Regions from separate parts of the Kitasatospora sp. NPDC042419 genome, predicted to be linked through region 2. Evidence: riboswitches for the same ligand, from Rfam matches in the RefSeq annotation. Region 2 holds a riboswitch; each other region holds the start of a gene.
What was found. A riboswitch is a leader RNA that binds a small molecule or an ion and turns the genes downstream of it on or off. The one in region 2 is predicted to bind cobalamin.

Region 1 (3,198 bases), on a different contig from region 2:
CACCCGGCCGAGCCCGCCGACCGTGGAGTTGCCGTCCCAGCAGGGCGAGTCGAGCGAGACCACGGTCCGGTTCCAGGTGACGCCGTTGACGCTCACGGTGAGCGCCGAGAACAGCGCCGCCGCGTCCTGCGGGGCAGGGTCGGTGGCGGCGTCCCAGAGCGGCTTCGACGGGTCCTCGGGGGTGGCGCTCGCGGTCGGAGTGGGCGTCGGGGTGGCGGTGGCCGTGGGGGACGGCTTGGCGGAGCCCGTCAGCGTCGGCGCCGGCTGCTGGGTGGCCCCGGTCGCGGTCGCGGTGGGCCCGGCGATCGGCTTCCCGTCCTCGTCCTTGCCCAGGAGGAGCAGGCCGCCGGCGACGGCGCCGCCGACCAGCAGGACGGCGACGGCCGCGCCGATGATCTTCAGTCGGGTCTTGCGCCGGCCGTCGGCCGCGTTGCGCTCGGCGAGGGCGGCCCAGTCCGGCTCGGTCGACTGCGGCTGCGGCGGGTGCTGCCAGTGGTGCGAGGGCACCGGCATCGGCTGCTGCTGGACGGGCTGGGGCTGGACGGGCTGGGGCTGCACCGGCTGGGGCTGCACCGGCTGGGGCTGCACCGGAGGCTGCGGCGCGGGCGGCTGCACCGGCGGCGGCACCTGGACCGACTGCGGCGGCTGCGGCAGCACGGGCACCGGCGGAACCACCGGCCGGACCGGCTGCGGCGCCGGCGGCCCGTACGAGGGCGGCGGCGGCCCGAACCCGCCCGGGGCCGGCGGCACGGCCTGGCCGCCGACGGGCGGCTGCCCCGGCGGCACCGGTCCGGGTCCACCCGGCTGCTGGTTCTGTACGCCCCCCGACCCGGCGGGAGGGGCCGGCTGTTCCCCCTGCGAAGCGGGCTGTCCAGACCACTCCCCGGGCACGCCCGTTCCGTCGCTCATGAGCCGAGATCGTAGGGCATGCCCCTGACCGGCGGCCGCCCCGGTAACCATTCCGTTTCCTAATCCGGACACGCCCGAGGGCCTCCGGAACCTCGGCCCGCGCCCCTTCCGGCCTCCCGCCCCGGTACCAGCCGTCATCGGGCCAACACGCCGCGCTGCACAACATGTGGTGTCGCATCGAGAGAGCACCACTAGATGTATGCTCGACCCTGCTGTCGACGCAGGGGAACCCGGTGCAAGTCCGGGACTGCCCCGCAGCGGTGAGCGGCCGTTCCCCAACGGGGGCCCGCGAGTCCGAGTACCTGCCGACGGTGTGCGAGCGCCTCCCCGCAGAGGCCCCAGCACGAGCACCACCTTCCGGGCCTCGCGGGCGGGCCGGGGACGACACGCCGCGCGACGCCACGGGCGTACCGCGCCGTCCTCCCCTGCCCCGAACGGCCCGGTACCCCGATCCACCGCCGCCGATCGCCGCCAGGAGAGAGCGCCTTGACCACCGCTGCCTCAGTCACCCTGCCCGCCCAGGGTTCCAGCTCCGCCCCCACCGACCCGACGGTCTCCGACCCGGGCGGCGCGCTCCTCCGACTGCTGACCGATCGCAGCGCCGACCTCCCCCAGGTGGACCCCGGCCACGTCGCCGCCGCCGCCCTGCGCGGCCGCCACGCCGGCTCGGACTTCGCCGAGCTGCGCGGGCTGGCCGTGGACGCCGCCGCGTCGATGATCGCCGAGGACCCGCAGTACTCGAAGCTGGCGGCCCGGCTGCTCGCTCTGGAGATCGTCGACGAGGCGGCGAGCCAGGGCGTGGTCTCCTTCGCCACCTCGATCACGGTCGGCCACGCCGAGGGCCTGATCGGCGACACCACCGCGGCCTTCGTCGCCAAGCACACCGACGCCCTGAACGCCCTGATCGACCCGGCCGGCGACGACCGCTTCGAGTACTTCGGCCTGCGCACCGTGCAGTCCCGCTACCTGCTGCGCCACCCGATCACCCGCAAGGTCGTCGAGACCCCGCAGCACTTCCTGCTCCGCGTCGCCTGTGGCCTGGCGGTCGGCGACAACGAGCAGTCGGTGCGCGAGGTGGCCGAGCTGTACCGCCTGATGAGCCGGCTGGAGTACCTGACCTCCTCGCCGACCCTCTTCAACTCCGGCACCCGGCACCCGCAGATGTCCAGCTGCTACCTGCTGGACTCCCCGCTGGACAACCTGGACTCGATCTACTCGCGGTACGCGCAGATCGCCCGGCTCTCCAAGCACGCCGGCGGCATCGGCCTCTCCTACTCGCGGATCCGCTCGCGCGGCTCGCTGATCCGGGGCACCAACGGCAAGTCGAACGGCATCGTCCCGTTCCTGCGCACCCTGGACTCCTCGGTCGCCGCCGTCAACCAGGGCGGCCGCCGCAAGGGCGCGGCCTGCGTCTACCTGGAGACCTGGCACGCGGACATCGAGGAGTTCCTGGAGCTGCGCGACAACACCGGTGAGGAGGCGCGCCGCACCCACAACCTGAACCTGGCGCACTGGATCCCGGACGAGTTCATGCGCCGGGTCAACGCCAACGCCGACTGGTCGCTGTTCTCCCCGGCCGACGTCCCCGAGCTGGTCGACCTGTGGGGCGCCGACTTCGACGAGGCCTACCTGAAGGCCGAGCTGGCCGGCAAGGCCGTCCGCACCATCCCCGCGCAGACCCTGTACGCCCGGATGATGCGCACCCTGGCGCAGACCGGCAACGGCTGGATGACCTTCAAGGACGCCTCCAACCGCGCCGCCAACCAGACCGCGCTGCCCGGCCGCACCGTCCACTCCTCCAACCTCTGCACCGAGATCCTGGAGGTCACGGACGACTCCGAGACCGCCGTCTGCAACCTCGGCTCGGTCAACCTCGGCGCCCACGTCGCCGCCGGCGCCACCGCCGCGGACCTGCTGAACGCGATGGACTGGGAGCGGCTGGACGCCACCGTCCGCACCGCCGTCACCTTCCTCGACCGCGTGGTGGACATCAACTTCTACCCGACCCCCGAGGCCGGCGCCTCCAACTCCCGCTGGCGCCCGGTCGGCCTCGGCGTGATGGGCCTGCAGGACGTCTTCTTCCAGCTGCGCCTGGACTTCGACTCCGCCGAGGCCAAGCAGCTCTCCACGCTGATCGCCGAGCGCATCATGCTCACCGCGTACGAGCGCTCCGCCGACCTGGCCGAGCAGCTCGGCCGCCACGAGGCGTACGCCGAGACCCGCGCCGCCCGCGGCGAGCTGCACATCGACCACTTCCCGAGCGCCGCGCCCGAGTGGGCCGCCCGCTGG
Region 2 (3,198 bases):
GTCGCCGCCGGTGGCCGCCCGGTGGATGGCGACGATGTCCCCGCCGGCGCAGAGTCCGCGCTCGCCGGCGCCGGTGAGGACGACGGTGGCGACGGAGTCGTCGTGCTCCCAGGCGTCCAGCGCGGCGGCGATCCGCCGGACCATGCCGTGGGTGAGGGCGTTCAGGGCCTTGGGGCGGTTGAGGACGATCAGGCCGGCCCGGCCGTCCCGGTCGACGATGACCTCGTCGGTGTCCGCTGCGTCCGGGGTGGCCATCAGGCGGCTCCGGTCAGGCCGCGGGCGACGATGACGCGCATGATCTCGTTGGTCCCTTCGAGGATCTGGTGCACCCGCAGGTCGCGGACGATCTTCTCGATGCCGTACTCGGCGAGGTAGCCGTAGCCGCCGTGCAGTTGGAGCGCCTGGTCGGCTACCTCGAACCCGGTGTCGGTGGCGTGGCGTTTGGCCATGGCGCAGAGCTGCGGCGCGCGCCGGTCGGCGCGGTCCAGCGCGGCGGCGGCCCGCCACACCAGGGCGCGGGCGGCCTCCAGTTCGGTCGCCATGTCGGCGAGCCGGAACTGGAGCGCCTGGGCGTGCAGCAGCCGGGCGCCGAAGGCCTCGCGCTCGGCGAGGTACCGGGTGGCGCGTTCCAGTGCGGTCCGGGCCCCGCCCAGCGAGCAGGCGGCGATGCCGAGCCGGCCGCCGTTCAGGCCGGCCATGGCGATCCCGAACCCCTCGCCCTCGGCGCCGAGGAGGCGGTCGGCGGGCAGCCGGACCCCGTCCAGCACCACCTGCCGGGTCGGCTGGGCGTTCCAGCCCATCTTCTGCTCGTTCGGGCCGAAGGACAGCCCCGGGTCGTCGCGGTCCACGACGAACGCGGAGACCCCCTTCGGGCCGGGGCCGCCGGTCCGGGCCATCACCAGGTAGAGCCGGGCGGCGCCCGCGCCGGAGACGAACTGCTTGACGCCGTCCAGCACCCAGTCGTCGCCGTCGCGCACCGCGCGGGTGGCGAGCGCGGCGGCGTCCGACCCGGCGCCCGGCTCGGTCAGGCAGTAGCTGCCCAGGTGCTCGGCCGTGCAGAGCGCCGGCAGCCAGCGGCGGCGCTGCGCGGCGGTGCCGTAGCGGTCGACCATCCAGCCCACCATGTTGTGGATGGACAGGTAGGCGGCGATCGACGGGCAGCCGGTGGCGAGCGCCTCGAAGGCCACCACCCCGTCCTGCCGGGTGAGTTCGGAGCCGCCGACGTCCTCGCGCACGTACACGCCGGCCAGGCCGAGGTCCGCGGCCTTGCGCAGCACGTCCACCGGGAAGTGCTTGGCCCGGTCCCACTCCACCGCGTGCGGCGCCAGGTACTCGTCGGCGAACGCCCGGGTGGTCTCCGCGACGGCCCGCTGGTCCTCGCTCAGGTCGTGGTCGTGGTCGTGCACGGCGCTCATCCCATCGTCGGCATGGTGAAGCTCGCGCCCTCCTTGACCCCCGAGGGCCAGCGCGAGGTGACGGTGCGGGTGCGGGTGTAGAAGCGGATCGAGTCCGGCCCGTGCTGGTTGAGGTCGCCTCTCGTCTGGGGTGGGGAGAGGAGGAATGGAGGGCATCGCCCGCGGCCGCCCGCCGCGCGGTGGCACGGCGGGACCGGCGCCGGCGACGGCGACATGGCGGACCGTCAGAGCGGGTGGGCTCCGGCGGGCGGCACAGGACGGCCGGGGGCGGTGGAACGGGAGCAGCCCGGAGTCATGCGTGTCGTCTCCATCCTCGTGGAAAACACGGACCATCCGCGGCCGGTATCCTGACTCCCGGATCGACGCCCGCCCGCGGGCCTTCCCGGCTGGCTGCCAGTGGCCGTGTCCTGCGTGGACGGACTCCCCGGTCACAGTGGCGGGACCGTGCCGGACTCACACCGGCTTCCCTGACACCGCGGACCTGTACACGACCATATAGTTGGACGTCCTAGTAAGTCCAGGGCCCCACGCGGACGACCCGCGCGGACGACCCGCGCGCCCGCGCCGGCGGGCGCCCCGCCCTCCCTACCCGCCGCCGCCGCCGGGCAGGGACGCGGCCGGGCGGTCGTCGACACCGTGCAGTTCCCGGTAGAGCCAGGCCGCCTTCACCGGCGGGTGGAGGGTGCCGGAGACGAGCAGCGCCTCGGCCTGCCGACGGGCCTCCCCGTCCGGGACCGTGCCGTCCCGGTGGCGGGTGAGGAGGTCGCGGAGCCGGTCCAGCTCCTCACCGGCCGAGGGCTCGGCCGGTTCGGCCTCGCCGGGCGGCGCCTCCTCACCAGCCCTGACCGGCCGGTCCGCCCGGCCCAGTTCACCGGGCCTGGCGCCGACCTCCTCCCACTCCCCGTCACCCGTCACGAGGACGTCCGGGAAGAGCCGGACGGCGGCCCGCCGCAGCAGGACCTCCGGCCGCAGCTGCACCGGCACCTCCGCGTCGTCCGCCCCCGGCGCGCTCTCCACCCGGAGGGTCCGCACGGCACGGTCCAGGGTGAATCCGGCGTTCCGATGGGCCCCGGCCCGCATGTACAGCGCGCTCAGCCCCACGAGGCCGTCGAGTGCCCGGCCGGTGGCCCCCACCGCGAGGCAGTGGTCGACGGCGGCATTGCGGAGTTCGGCCGCCGACGCGAGGTCGCCCGCCGCCTCGGCCGCCTCGGCGGCAATGGTGCAGCAGGTCCCGGCGTCCAGCCGGTAGTCCTGCCGCTGCCAGCGGTCCGCCGTGTCCCGGGCGGTGCGGACCGCCGCCCCGAAGTCGCCGGCGAGCAGCTCGGCCCGCCCCAGGTCGTGCCTGGCGGCGGCCTGCTGGTACGCGGTGCCGTGACGGTCGGCCAGCTCCACCGCGCGGCGCCCCCAGGCGAGCGCGGCGGCACCGTCGTCCATCCGCAGGGCGATCAGACAGTTGTTGGCCGCCACGGGAACCGCGGACCGCTCGCGTCCGAGCCGGTCGAACCCGTCGGCCGACTCGACGCCCGCCTCCAGCGCCTCGGCGAACCGCCCCTGCTCCCACCGGAGCAGGCTCAGCCGGAAACGGCCCTCGGCCGCCCGCAGGCCCAGTCCGTACGCCTCGGCGATCCGGATCGCCTCCCGGAGCGAGTCGTCCGCCGCGTCGAGGGCCTGCTTGGGCACCAGGGTCTCCGCGTTCAGCAGACAGGCCTTCACGGCCTCCTCCGGCTCCCCCGCCTTCAGGTGCAGGGCGACCCGGGTCGCGTTGATCGCCAGGATGCCGTCG
Region 3 (3,198 bases), on a different contig from region 2:
TGTCGGGCGTGCTCCGGGGAGTCACCTACAACAAGGTCCTGCTGTCCGGTGGAGCCGTCACGGCCGTCGAGATGGCGCGGAACGACGTCTTCACCTTCCCGGAGGGCCCGCTCCGGCTCTACGAGGGCGAGTCCGCGCCCGTCGACGCGGGCATGCGGATCGCCCTGTCGATCGGCGAGAACCTCGACCCCACGGAGCCGAAGTACTTCGGCTACTTCCTCGACTTCGGCGGGGAGCTGTTCGCGGAGGACATCGCGCCGCTGTCCCTGGGGGAGTCCTTCGGGACGGTCTCCAGTGCCGACGTCACCCAGCCCGACGTGGCCCTGCACCGGGACGTGACCTTCGCGAACGAGTCCGCCGGCATCGCGGTGCAGGCCCGCTTCCGGCTGAGGGTGGTCCACTTCTTCTGACGCCCGGCGGTCGCTCGCGGTGGGCCCGGGGCACCCCGCACCACCGCGCACAGCGCGGGGAGCCGACACCGGTTGGTTGATCGGAGGGTCCGAAATGGCCGAGACGGTGGTGCTTCAGTCCTTCAACCGTCAGGACAGGTTCATCGAGTCCCACAACTCCGAAGGAGAACTGAGTCCGTTCGATCCGGCCAGGAAGTCCCGCTTCGTCTTCGGCCTGGAGCGCGGTAGCGCGATCGACGGTGCCGACACCGTACCGACGATCCGTTTCCACTCCGTCCGTCCGGAGGAGGGCGGCCACGTCCTGCGGCATCGGAACTTCCGGCTCAACCTTGAGGCTTGGGACGGTGCTTCGGCCCCCGACCTCTTCTCGGACGATTCGACCTTCCTCGTCCGTGCCGGAAAGGCCGGGAACCTGGACGCCGGCTGGATCTCCTTCCAGTCGTTCAACTTCCGCGACCGGTGGATCCGGCATCGCGACTATCACCTCTACGTCGAATCCCTCGGCGTCAATCCGGCCTCGGCGAAGGAGGACGCCACCTTCAGGATGCTGCCGATGAGCTGGTTCTTCATGGAGCCGTAGCCGCCCCGGCCGCGGTGGGGGCCGCGAGCGGCGGCAGCAGGCCGGTGGGGGACGGCAGCGGTCGGACCACGTCGCGCTGTCCGGCGCCGAGGTGGATCGCGGCCACGCCGGCCGTGCCGAGCCCGTCCGCGGGGAGCCGTCCGCGAGGAGCCGTCCGTCGGCCCGTTCGGTGGTCGAGGATGCGCGGCGGCCGGTGACGGTTCGCCAGGTCACCCCGGGTCCAGGCCTTGACCCCTCTCCGGGCGGACGCCATGATGAGCCGTCATTGTTCGACTCCGCCGTCGGGGGAAGTCCGGTTCGAATCCGGCGCTGACCCGCAACGGTAGGCCTCCGACGGCTGTCGGCGGCGAGCCCGAGTACCCGTCGGCGGAGGTGTGTTCCCTCCTCCCGTCGTGGTCTGCGGGCCGGAGCTCCGAGGCTGTCCGGTGCCGTGCCGGCGGCCGGTGGGGATCCGTGTGCCCGGGCCCGGAAAGGCCTCTGATGCCCGTGCTCCGCCGCCGCTCCCTCGGCCTGCTCGCGATACCCGCCCTCGTCCTGACCGCCGTGCTCCCGGCGTCCGCCGCCTCCGCCGCCCCGGCCGCTCCCGCCTCCGGGGACGCCGCCGCGACCTTCCGCCCGGACGCCGCCGCGGCCGGCTGGCTGGCCCGCCAGCTGGTCGACGGGGACCACTTCGAGTCGGTCTTCGACGGCACCGCCTACCCCGACCAGGGCCTGACCATCGACGCCGTCCTCGCCTTCGCCGCCGCCCGCAGCTCCGACCAGGCGGCCGCGAAGGCCACCGCTTGGCTCGCGAAGCCGGAGATCCTCGCCGGCTACCTGGGCGACGGCACCACCGAGGCCTACGCCGGCGCCACCGCCAAGCTGCTGCTGGCCGCCGAGGTGCGCGGCACCGACCCGGCGGCGTTCGGCGGCGTCGACCTGCCGGCCCGGCTGCGCTCCCTCCAGGCCCCGTCCGGCCGGTTCTCGGACCGCTCCCAGTGGGGCGACTACAGCAACGCCTTCGGCCAGTCGCTCGCGCTGATCGCGCTCCAGCGCACCCCCGGCGGGGCGCCCGCCGCCGCCGTCGACTTCCTGGCCGCCGCCCAGTGCACCGACGGCGGCTTCCCGGTCGCCTTCGGCCAGGCGGCCTGCACCGGCGACACCGACGCCACCGCGCTCGCCGTCCAGGCCCTGGCGGCGACCGGCCGCCACGCGAAGGCCAAGGCGGGCCTGGACTGGCTGACGGCCCACCAGAACACGGACGGCGGTTTCGCCGCGGCCGGCGCGGCCGCCTCCAACGCCAACAGCACCGGTCTGGCGACCTCGGCGCTGCTCTCCAACGGCCGGATCGTGTCCGGGCTCAAGGGCTGGAGCAGCCTGGTCAAGTTCCAGCAGGGCTGCTCGGCGGCCCCGGCCGTCCGCGGCGCCGTCGCCTACGACGCGAGCGGCTTCAACCCCGCGACCGCCACCCGGGCCACCGCCCAGGCCGTGCTGGGGCTCTCCGGCGCGAACCTGGCCGGGCTGTCCGCGCAGGGCGCCCGCCCGGCCGCCCCCGTCCTGGCCTGCCCGGCCGCCGCCCAGTGACCGCGAGGAGCACCGCGATGAACGACACCCGGATGTCCCGCCGCCCGTCCCACCGCCCGTCCCGCCGCGCGTTCGCCGCGGTCGCCGCCGCCGCGGCCCTGACCGCCGGTCTGCTCGGCGTCTCCACCGCCGCCGCCCCGCCGGCCCGGGCCGCCGCGTGCTCCGGCACCTCCGGGGTCACCGTGGTCGTCGACTTCACCGCGCTCGGCGGCGGGATCGAGACCGGCTGCGCCCCCGGCGACCCGGCCAGCGGCCTCGCCGCGCTGACCGGCGCCGGGTTCTCGTACGCCTTCCACCCGCGCTTCCCGGGCTTCGTCTGCAAGATCAACGCACTGCCGGCGACCTGCACCAACCCGACCGGCAGCGCCTACTGGTCGTACTGGCACGCGCCGCACGGCGGCCCCTGGTCGTACAGCAACCTGGGCGCGGGCAGCTACAACCCGGCCCCCGGCGAGGTCGAGGGCTGGTCCTTCGGGGCGGGTGCCCAGCCGGGCATCACCGCGCCCTGACCCGCGGGCCGTCGTGCCGGTGCCCCGGCCCTCCGCGACGGAGGCCGGGGCACCGGTGTACCGGGGTTGGGCACGCCGGGTCGGGCATGCCGGGTCGGGCATGCCGGACCGTGCACGCCGGGGAGGGGACGCCGGG
Region 4 (3,198 bases), on a different contig from region 2:
ATGCCAGGTGAGCGGCGGGGAGGGGAGGGAGGGGAAACGGGGAGGAAAGGGGAAGGGGACCGGCCGCGGCGACCGGCGGGACGCCGCGGCCCGGGCGGGGTCGGCTCAGAGGAAAGGGGTGAGCCAGCGGCGGAGGGTCTCCTCGTAGCGGTCCGGGTCGGTGTTCCAGAGAGCCGCGTGGTCACCGCCGGGGAAGGCCTGGAGGTTGACCACGTCCGGGCGGTGCCCGGCGAGGCGCTCGGCCGCGCGGAACGGGGCCACCGGGTCGTCCGGGCCGTGCAGCACCAGGGTGGGGACGCGCAGGTCGGTGCCCTCGGCGAGGCGGGCGAAGTCGGCCAGATCCACGCCGGTCCGCCCCTCGGCGGCGAGCGCGCCCAGTTCGGCGGCCGCGCCCCGGTAGCCGGCCCGTGCCGCGCCGCGCCGCGCGCCGGCCGGCCAGTCCAGCACGGGCGAGTCCAGGACCAGGCTGCTGATCGAGGACGCCCAGCCGGACCGGGCGGCGGTCTGCAGGGCCGTCGTGGCGCCGAGCGACCAGCCGTACAGGACGACCTGGCCCGCGCCGCTGTCCAGGGCGCGCCGGATCGCCGCCTCGACGTCCCGCCACTCCGTCTCGCCGAAGTGGCCCAGGCCGTCCGGGGAGGCCGGGGTGCCCGCGTCGCCGCGGTAGCTGACGACCAGCACCGGCAGGCCGAGGCGCTGCAGCAGCGGGAGCACCGCGAGGCCCTGCTGCCGGTCGGTGCCGGGGCCGTGCACCAGGATCACCCAGGTGCCCCGCTTGCCGTCCAGCCGCCAGGCGGGCAGCGTGCCCAGCTCGCCCTCGACGGCGGTGTCGGTGAACGGCAGGCCGAGTGCGGTGGTCGGGTCGCCGACGTGCACCCGCGGGGTGAAGCGGACCTCGGTGCCGGGCGCCAGGGTGCCCCGGTCGGCGCGGAGCAGCCGGCGGGTGACGCCCTTGTCGTCGCGGTGCAGGACCTCGCCGACCACCGCGTGCCCGTCGTCGCCCCACTCGACGGCCCAGCGGCCGGGGCGTTCGGCCGCCGGCCCGGGGGTGAAGGTGACCCGCCCGGCGCCGAGGGCCAGCACCTGCACCGGGCCCGACCTCGTCCGGACGGCGGCGGCCGGGTGGACCATCCGCTCGGACGCCCGCCGGCCGATCACCAGCACGGCCGCCCCGGTACCGACGGCGGCTGCGGCCACGGTGGCCGCGATTCCCCAACGCATACTCGCTCCCCGCAGTTAAGTCCCGGTGCCGGACGGTGTTCTGGCCCCAGTCCACTAGCGGGGACGGCCGGTGGCCAGTAGGACACGGCCGTCCGGGTCACTTCGGGAGCAAGGTCACACCGGGGCGGGACGCTCCGGAGCCGCCGGGAGCGGGCGCCGGAGCGGAGCCCGGCGGTGTGACCAAACGCTCCGTGACCTCGGTTGACTCCCCCTTCGGGGGCGTGATGGGATCCTTCAGCCAATACGGAGGCAAGCAGAGGAAGCCGGTGCGAGTCCGGCGCGGTCCCGCCACTGTCACCGGGGAGCACGTCCGAACGAAGGTCACGGCGAGCCGTCAGAAGCCGCTGGAAGGCCCGGAGGTGCGTCCGACCCGGAAGCCAGGAGACTCTCGCCGCCGGTACGTCGATCCAGGGCGCGGACCCTGAGTGAGGACACGCACGCGATGCAGGCTGCCCCGGCCTCGACGACCCGCCACCGCCCCCTGCCGTGCGCCCGCTGACCCGCGCCGCCGCGTTCGCCGCGGGCGCCGCCGCCGGGTACCTCGCCGACGCCCGGTTCGGCGATCCGCGCCGCGGCCACCCCGTGGCCGTCTTCGGCTCCGCCGCGAACCGGCTGGAGCGGCTGATCTGGCGCGACGACCGCGCCGCCGGCACCGCGTACACGGCGCTCTGCGTGGGCACCGTCGCGGCGGGCGCGCTGGCCGCCGACCGGCTGCTCGGCCGCCGTCCGCTCGGCCGGGCCGCGCTGGCCGCCGCCGCGACCTGGACGGTACTCGGCGGCACCTCGCTCACCCGGGAGGCCAGGACCGTCGGCCGCTCGCTCGCGGCGGGCGACCTGACGGCGGCCCGGGAACGGCTGCCGCACCTGTGCGGGCGCGACCCGAGCGGGCTGGACGAGCAGCAGCTGGCCCGCGCGGTGGTCGAGTCGGTCGCCGAGAACACCGCCGACGCCGTGGTCAACGCGCTGGTCTGGGGCGGGCTGGCGGGCACGCCGGGTCTGCTCGCGTTCCGCGCCGTCAACACCCTGGACGCGATGGTCGGCCACCGCTCGCCCCGGTACGCCCGGTTCGGCTGGGCCTCGGCCCGGCTGGACGACGTGGCGGGCTGGCCGGGCGCCCGGCTGACCGCGCTGCTGACGGTGGCCGCCGCGCCCGAGCCGCGCACCGCCTGGCGGGTCTGGCGGCGGGACGGCTCCGCGCACCCCAGCCCGAACGCGGGCCAGGCCGAGTCGGCCTTCGCCGGCGCGGTCGGCGTCCGGCTGGGCGGGACGCTGCGGTACGGCGAGCGCACCGAGCACCGGCCGGTGCTCGGCGAGGGGCTGCGGCCGGTCGGGGTGGACGACATCGAGCGGGCCTGCGTGCTCTCCCGGCGGGTGGGCGCGCTGGCGCTGGGTACGACGGTCGCCGGGCACCTGCTGCTCCGGGCGGCCACGGGCAGGAGGAGGGGTAGGGCATGAGCAACGCACTGCTGGTCGCCGGGACGACCTCGGACGCCGGGAAGAGCGTGGTCACCGCGGGCATCTGCCGCTGGCTGGCCCGTCAGGGCGTGAGCGTCGCGCCGTTCAAGGCGCAGAACATGTCGCTGAACTCCTTCGTGACGGCGGACGGCGCCGAGATCGGCCGCGCGCAGGCGATGCAGGCGCAGGCGGCCCGGGTGGAGCCCGAGGCGGCCATGAACCCGGTGCTGCTCAAGCCCGGGGCGGACGGCCGCAGCCAGGTGGTGCTGCTCGGCCGGCCGGTCGCCGAGGTCGGCGCGCTGGACTACCGCGAGCGCAAGCCGCTGCTGCTGGAACGGGCCCTGGAGTGCCTGGCGGACCTGCGCCGCCGGTACGACGTGGTGGTCTGCGAGGGCGCCGGCTCGCCCGCCGAGATCAACCTGCGGGACCGGGACATCGCCAACATGGGCCTGGCCACCGCCGCCGGGCTGCCGGTCGTCGTGGTCGGGGACATCGACCGGGGCGGCGTGTTCGCCGCGATGT

Region 1: another riboswitch for cobalamin. It lies ahead of AC067J_RS13185 (ribonucleoside-diphosphate reductase subunit alpha); the one in region 2 lies ahead of AC067J_RS35260 (hypothetical protein).
Region 3: another riboswitch for cobalamin. It lies ahead of AC067J_RS39920 (prenyltransferase/squalene oxidase repeat-containing protein); the one in region 2 lies ahead of AC067J_RS35260 (hypothetical protein).
Region 4: another riboswitch for cobalamin. It lies ahead of AC067J_RS30075 (cobalamin biosynthesis protein); the one in region 2 lies ahead of AC067J_RS35260 (hypothetical protein).

Annotation. Positions count from the first base shown of each region.
Region 1 covers NZ_JBWKAW010000005.1:235,105-238,302, reverse strand. The annotation lists gene AC067J_RS13190 (flagellar basal body-associated FliL family protein) at 1-663, opposite strand, end outside; cobalamin riboswitch at 1,092-1,233, shown strand; gene AC067J_RS13185 (ribonucleoside-diphosphate reductase subunit alpha) at 1,420-3,198, shown strand, end outside.
Region 2 covers NZ_JBWKAW010000028.1:95,121-98,318, reverse strand. The annotation lists gene AC067J_RS35270 (enoyl-CoA hydratase/isomerase family protein) at 1-255, opposite strand, end outside; gene AC067J_RS35265 (acyl-CoA dehydrogenase family protein) at 255-1,415, opposite strand; partial or broken gene AC067J_RS35260 (hypothetical protein) at 1,412-1,618, opposite strand; cobalamin riboswitch at 1,736-1,926, opposite strand; gene AC067J_RS35255 (trypsin-like peptidase domain-containing protein) at 2,001-3,198, opposite strand, start outside.
Region 3 covers NZ_JBWKAW010000040.1:45,988-49,185, forward strand. The annotation lists gene AC067J_RS39910 (hypothetical protein) at 1-410, shown strand, start outside; gene AC067J_RS39915 (AbfB domain-containing protein) at 505-990, shown strand; cobalamin riboswitch at 1,253-1,372, shown strand; gene AC067J_RS39920 (prenyltransferase/squalene oxidase repeat-containing protein) at 1,471-2,553, shown strand; gene AC067J_RS39925 (flagellar hook-length control protein FliK) at 2,571-3,062, shown strand.
Region 4 covers NZ_JBWKAW010000020.1:77,451-80,648, forward strand. The annotation lists gene AC067J_RS30070 (alpha/beta hydrolase family protein) at 106-1,221, opposite strand; cobalamin riboswitch at 1,431-1,629, shown strand; gene AC067J_RS30075 (cobalamin biosynthesis protein) at 1,708-2,676, shown strand; gene AC067J_RS30080 (cobyric acid synthase) at 2,673-3,198, shown strand, end outside.